3 regions of the Delftia sp. DS1230 genome follow, and region 1 is predicted to be linked to each of the others. Evidence: predicted binding sites of a transcription regulator. Region 1 holds the regulator's gene; each other region holds the start of a gene.
The links. Region 1 encodes LexA, which represses DNA repair genes until DNA is damaged. Its sites were predicted from a motif close to ACTGTATNNNNATACAGT; they were not measured.
Positions count from the first base shown of each region.

Region 2: AAN986_RS07795 (DNA topoisomerase IV subunit B) is a predicted target of LexA. The motif match lies at 683-700, and genes of this name have one in related genera.
Region 3: AAN986_RS04080 (VRR-NUC domain-containing protein) is a predicted target of LexA. The motif match lies at 1,211-1,228, and genes of this name have one in related genera.

Region 1 is NZ_CP157763.1:3,270,959-3,273,221, reverse strand. Features, by position in the region: gene AAN986_RS14635 (MFS transporter) at 1-26, shown strand, start outside; gene AAN986_RS14630 (hypothetical protein) at 110-517, opposite strand; gene lexA (transcriptional repressor LexA) at 680-1,354, opposite strand; gene AAN986_RS14620 (asparaginase) at 1,471-2,263, shown strand, end outside.
Region 2 is NZ_CP157763.1:1,727,237-1,729,499, forward strand. Features, by position in the region: gene AAN986_RS07790 (MFS transporter) at 1-542, opposite strand, end outside; gene AAN986_RS07795 (DNA topoisomerase IV subunit B) at 734-2,263, shown strand, end outside.
Region 3 is NZ_CP157763.1:902,010-904,272, reverse strand. Features, by position in the region: gene AAN986_RS04080 (VRR-NUC domain-containing protein) at 1-1,175, opposite strand, end outside; gene AAN986_RS04075 (DUF2191 domain-containing protein) at 1,382-1,594, shown strand; gene AAN986_RS04070 (hypothetical protein) at 1,670-2,263, opposite strand, start outside.

The sequences.
Region 1 (2,263 bases):
CTGCACCGGCGGCTGTCAGGGCCTGATGCGCAGCCCCTGCCGCTGGGCAAGGCAAGAGACAGGCCCGGGCTCTCGCAGACCGGGTGGACGGGTTGGTCTCAGGGCGACCTCAGGCCGGTGTCTGCGTGCCGTGCGCTTCCATGCGTTCCAGGGCGGCACAGACATCGGCCATGCGGCCCGAGATGAACAGGCATTCGGGCTGCTCCTGCGGCGAGCGCTGGATGATGCGCAGACCCGAAGGCAGGGCCTGATCTGCCGGAAGGGAGGGCAGTTCGGGTTGCAGGGGCAGCAGCAGCTGCGCATCCCTGTGTTCTGGCAGCCGTGCTGACTTGCTGCGCCGCTGCTGGCTGCGGCGGCGGGCCTTGCTGAAGGACAGGATGGTCGCCTGCTCGGATTGCACAGGCGATTCGGGCTGGATGGTGCGCATGGCGGGCTCCATGGCGGCGGCGGGCAGGCGAATGCCCTGTGCCAGGCGCAGGAAGGACAGAGAAGACAGTGTTGGCAGAGCGAATCCCATGTGACGACTCCTGTTGGCGTATTTCAAAGAGGCATGGACACAGGCAGGATTGCGGTTTGCGGGCAAAGCTCCGCCCAGGGCGAAGCTGCAAGGCTTCGCGCCTACCACCTGGGCGGTGCATGAAATAGGGGGTGGCAACCCGTGCAGGGCTGCCCGTCCGGCTTACATGGACATGCTGTTGCGGATCAGCCCCACGGCCAGGCCTTCAATGGCAAAGGCCTCTTCGGGAGCGACGCGGATCACCGGGTAATCGGGGTTTTCCGGCAGGAGCTCCACGCCCTGCGTGGTGCGGCGCAGGCGCTTGACGGTGACTTCATCTCCCAGGCGTGCCACGACGATCTGCCCGTTGCGGGCTTCATGCGCGGACTGCACGGCCAGCAGATCGCCGTCCATGATGCCCGCGTCGCGCATGGACATGCCGCGCACGCGCAGCAGATAGTCCGGGCGGACCTGGAACAGGCTGGGTTCGACGGAATAGGTCTGGTCGATATGTTCCTGGGCGAGAATGGGCGAGCCCGCCGCAACGCGGCCCACCAGCGGCAGCATCAGCGGCGCCAGGGCCGACAGCGGCAGCCCGAAGCTGGTGCCGCGTGCGGCATTGATGTTGCGCACGGTGTCGGTACGCAGGCGAATGCCGCGGGAGGTGCCGCTGACCAGTTCGATCACGCCTTTGCGGGCCAGGGCCTGCAGATGTTCCTCTGCTGCGTTGGCGGACTTGAAGCCCAGCGTGTTGGCGATTTCCGCGCGGGTGGGGGGCGCGCCCGTGCGGGAGATGGCGGCCTGGATCAGGTCCAGGATCTGTTGCTGGCGGGCGGTGAGCTTGGGATGGTCGAGCATGGCGTGCGTCCGGTCCTTGAATTCAGATGACAGGCAGAGAAGTCATCTGATGATTTATACAGTATCTGTATTTTTAACCAGTTTTCCAAGAGGTGCAAGTGGGGCAGTCAAAGTTGGTGATTCTTGGCACGGGCGGCACCATCGCCGGCCGGGCGGATTCGCAGTCGCAGGCAGTGGGATACAAGGCCGGACAGATCACGGTGCAGTCGCTGCTCGATGCCGTGCCGGATCTGGAGCAGCAGGCGCTGGGGCCTGTGCAGACGCAGCAGATCGCGCAGGTGGACAGCAAGGATATGGACTGGCCCGTGTGGCGCGCGTTGCTGCGTGCCTGCACGCAGGCGCTGGAGGATGCGGACACACGCGCCGTGGTGATCACGCATGGAACGGACACGCTGGAAGAGACGGCCTGGCTGCTGCACAGCCTGCTGCCTGCCACCAAGCCCATAGTGCTCACTTGCGCCATGCGCCCGGCCACGGCCCTGCTGGCCGACGGACCGCAGAATCTGCGCGATGCCGTGACCGTGGCCGCCAGCGGCGGGCGCAGCGGTGTGTGGGTGGTGGCCGGCGGCGAAGTGCATGCGGCGGCCCAGGTGCAAAAAGTCCACCCTTACCGACTGCAGGCCATGCGCTCCATGGAAGGTGGCCCGCAGGCCCTGGTGGAGGAAGGGCGCGTGCGCTGGCTGGTGCCTGATGCGCCGGTCACGCCGGTTGCCCCCGTTGCGCGGATGGTGATTTTCGCTCCCGCTCTGTCTGACCTGCTGGCGCTGGATGAGCTGCCCTGGGTCGAGGTGGTGTTCAGCGGTGCCCTGGCGCGAGCCTGCGGCGTGGATGCGCTGGTGGCCGCAGGCGTGCGCGGCATCGTGGTGGCCGGCACGGGCAATGCGACCGTTCACGAAAGCATGGAAGCGG
Region 2 (2,263 bases), 1.5 Mb from region 1:
AGGCCGAAGGCCAGCGGAATGATCATCAGGGCGCACAGCGAAAGCAGCAGCAGGGCGTTGGACCAGCCGAAGTTCGAGATCAGGCTGCCTTCCACGGGCACCATGAAGAACTGGCCGAAGGAGCCCGCCGCCGCCGTCACGCCCATGGCCCAGCTGCGCCGCGCCACGGGAATCTGGCGGCCCAGCACGCCGTAGATCACGGCATAGGTGGTGCCGGCCTGGGCTGCGCCTATCACCACGCCGGCCGTCAGGGCGAACCAGGTTGTCGTGGGCGCCATGGCCATGCCGGCCAGGCCCAGCGCATACAGCAGCGCGCCCACCAGGAGCACGCGGAAGGCGCCGAAGCGGTCGGCCAGCATGCCGCCGAAGATGCCGAGCACGCCCCAGGACAGGTTCTGGATGGCAATGGCCAGCGCGAAGGACTCGCGCGTCCAGCCCATCTCCTGGGTGATGGGCTGCAGCCACAGGCCGAAGCCGTGCCGGATTCCCATGGACAGCGTCACGACTGCGCCCCCGCACAGCAGTATCTGCACCATGGACATGGGTTGGTTGTTTTTGTGCATGCGGCAAACTTTAGCGAAACTCCGGGTTTTGCGCTGCGACGCGTGGGTCGCCCATGCGCCAGCGCGGCACTTCGTAGCCCTTGGCGGCACTGGCCTTTTCGGGATAGTCAATGTCAATGACTGTGAATGTATCCAGCACTGAGCCGGGCCGCGCACTACAATCCGCCCCCATGGCAGTCAAACCATCTCCCACTTCCGCCAGCGAATACTCCGAAGGCTCGATACGCGTGCTCAAGGGCCTGGAGCCCGTCAAGCAGCGTCCCGGCATGTACACGCGCACCGACAACCCCCTGCATGTGCTGCAGGAGGTGATCGACAACGCGGCCGACGAGGCGCTGGCCGGCTTCGGCAAGAAAATCCGCTTCACCCTGCATTCCGACGGCTCCTACAGCGTCGAGGACGACGGCCGGGGCATCCCCTTCGGCATGCACCCCGAGGAAAAGGCGCCCGTGGTGGAGCTGGTCTTCACCCGCCTGCATGCGGGCGGCAAGTTCGACAAGGGCAAAGGCGGCGCCTACAGCTTCTCGGGCGGCCTGCATGGCGTGGGCGTCTCGGTCACGAATGCGCTGGCCACGCGCCTTGAGGCCTGCATCCACCGCGAGGGCAAGGTGGCCACCATCGCCTTCTCGGGCGGCGACGTGGTCGAGCCCCTGCAATCGCGGCCGCTGGCCGCGGGCGAACGCAAGCAGGGCACGACCGTGCGCGTGTGGCCCGATGCCCGCTACTTCGAATCCTCCCAGCTGCCCATGGGCGAGCTGATGCATCTGCTGCGCAGCAAGGCCGTGCTCATGCCCGGCGTGTCGGTGACCCTGGTCAACGAGAAGACGCGCGACACCCAGACCTGGCAGTTCAAGGGCGGCCTGCGCGACTATCTGCAGCAAAGCCTGCATGGCGAGGCCGTCATCCCCCTGTTCGAAGGCGAGGGCTTTGCCGACCGCAACCACGACAGCTTTGCCGAAGGCGAGGGCGCCGCCTGGTGCGTGGCCTTCACCGAGGATGGCGCGCCGCTGCGCGAAAGCTATGTCAACCTGATCCCCACCACGGCCGGCGGCACGCACGACAGCGGCCTGCGCGACGGCCTGTTCCAGGCGGTCAAGGCCTTCATCGAGATGCATTCGCTGCTGCCCAAGGGCGTCAAGCTCATGCCTGACGACGTCTTCGCGCGCGCCAGCTACGTGCTCAATGCCAAGGTGCTGGACCCGCAGTTCCAGGGCCAGATCAAGGAGCGCCTGAACTCGCGCGATGCCGTGCGCCTGGTCAGCGGCTACGTTCGCCCTGCGCTGGAGCTGTGGCTCAACGAGCATGTGGAATGGGGCCGCAAGCTGGCCGAGATCGCCATCAAGGCCGCCCAGACCCGCCAGAAGGCGGGCCAGAAGGTCGAAAAGCGCAAGGGCTCGGGCGTGGCCGTGCTGCCCGGCAAGCTCACCGATTGCGAAAGCCGCGACCTGAGCCTGAACGAGGTCTTCCTGGTCGAGGGCGACTCGGCCGGCGGCAGCGCCAAGATGGGACGCGACAAGGAAACCCAGGCCGTGCTGCCCCTGCGCGGCAAGGTGCTCAACACCTGGGAAGTCGACCGTGACCGCCTGTTCGCCAACAACGAGATCCACGACATCTCGGTGGCCATCGGCGTGGACCCGCATGGCCCCCATGACACGCCCGACCTGTCCGGCCTGCGCTACGGCAAGATCTGCATTCTTTCG
Region 3 (2,263 bases), 2.4 Mb from region 1:
CACAGCAGGCCGAACAGCGAGTTGATGAGCGCGTTCTCCACGTAGAACACCGGCGCGACGTCGCTGTGCCAATGGTCGCGCAGCACGTATTCGACCGATGCGGGCCGCGCCGGCAGGTCCAGCTCCACGTCCATGCGCATCTGCGCCACCACGGGCGCCAGCGCCGCCGCACGCCCGCGTGCGCCCTGCCCCAGGCTGCGGCGCAGGCGCGGCAGCATGCGCGCCACGCGCTGCAGCTCCTCGTCGCTCTCGGGCTGGGCCTGGGCGGCCTGGGCCAGCGCCATGGCATCGGCAAAGCGCTCCATGCGCTCGTACACGCGCATGCGCCGGTGGCGGGCGCCGGGGTAGCGGCTTTGCGCATAAGCCTGCTCGGCACGCTCCCAGTCCTGCATGCGCTCGCAGGCCTGGCCTATGCGCAGCAGCACCTTGGCGCGGCGCTGCTCCAGCCAGGCATTGCCGCTGGCGCAGCCGGCCACCTGCTGCAGCAGCGCATCGATCTCCACGCCTTCATCCAGCGCCGCGCGGCAGGCCTGCAGGGCCAGGTAGCCATCGACATCGGCACGCGACTGGAAGGCCCGCGACGCCGCATCGAAGGCCACGGCCTCGTAGCGGAACACGCCCAGGTCGGCCAGCACGAATTCCGACCAGTCCTGGTAGAGGTTGCCGAAGAACATCAGCCGAAAGCGCTCGCACAGCGCGCCCACCATCACGCGCCAGGCGGCTTCGCCGGCTGCGACACCCTGGGGCTGCCACTGCGCATAGGGCCTGGGCGCCTCATGCAGGGGCTGCAGGGCCTGCAAAAGCTCGGCCTTGCGCAGGCCTGAGTGAACGGGTGCGCCTGCGAACAGCTGCAGCAGCTCGGGCTTGGTGTGCAGCGCAAACAGCTCCTCCAGCGCCATGGGGTGGCCCGCGTCCAGCCAGCCAAGATCCAGCAGGGGTGCGGCCGCGTCAGCAATGGCGGGAATCTCTTCATACACCAGCTTGCCGGCCCGAAACCACGGCCCGCGCCGCATCAGCAAACGCACCATCAGCGCCTGCGAGGGCTGGGGCAGCTGCGTGAAACGGGTGAGGAATGCCTGCTCGGGCGCGTCCAGCAGATCGCCGTAACGCTGGCCAATCCAGTCCAGCGCGCGCTGGAAGTTGTGCAGGTAGTAGAAGCGGTGGGGAGGGAGCATGGGCCTGGCAGATCGGGCAGCCAGGCCGCTCGAAAACTGTATCTTTATACAGTCATCATAGCAAAACAGGAGTGACCACTTCGGAGGGAAGCGCGCTTGTCTGCAGGCTGGCGCAAGCCCAGAATTGCATCTGTTTTGATGACAGAGGGCCCGCCATGCGGATCACCGTGACGATCGACGATGCCTTGTACGAATAAGCCCTGAAGATGCTGGAGCCAGGCATGGACGAGGCAGCTCTGTTCCAACAGGTCCTCAGAACTTTCGTGAGGGTGCAGGCAGTCAAACGCCTCGCAGCACTTGGCGGCAGGGCAACCGATATGCCGGATTCCCAGGAGATTGCGTATCGCTGGCCCTCGCCTACAGACTGGCTTTCCACCAAAGGCAGCACGATGCGCAACGCATGGCAGCATGCGTATTGACCACCCCCTGCCAGGAGGACCAGGGCATGGCGGCGATACGGCTACACGCTGCCCTGGGACCCGCTCTCAGATCACTTACGGATTGGCTATCACCTCGTCAGCATCCGACCAATAGCTGATCAGGCGTGTATAGACAAAGCCGGCGGCAGGCTTGTTGGGATCACTGATGCTGAACAACACCACCTTGCCTGCGTCACGGGAGTCATAGTTGGCCGAGTAATCCGACCAGAAGGTTGGCAGGCTGAATACGGTCTGGCCCGTACTCTTGTCCGTTGCCCGGACTGCGTGGCCGATGCTGCCGTTCTTGGAAATGCTTTCGATCACCAGTCGATACCAGCGCAGTTCCTCGAGCTTGGCCTCGCCGATGGCACCACGCGGATATTGAGCGGACGGACGATGGTGCGAGTCACCGTTGTCCTTGGTGTTGGTGATCTCAATTTCCTCAAGCGCCACGCTGCCTGGCGAATAGCCCCAATTGCCCGCAATGACAGCACCGCCACGGTTGTCACCCGCCACACTGTATGAGCCTTTGTGCCTGGCAATGATGCCCATGTGGCAAGCGGCCAGATAGCCATCGCTGAAGCGCACATCCATCACGATGGTGTGGCGGTTGTTGGCAGGGTTGTAGTTGGCAGGACGCCCCGTGTTGTCGAACACGAGCGCATGCGG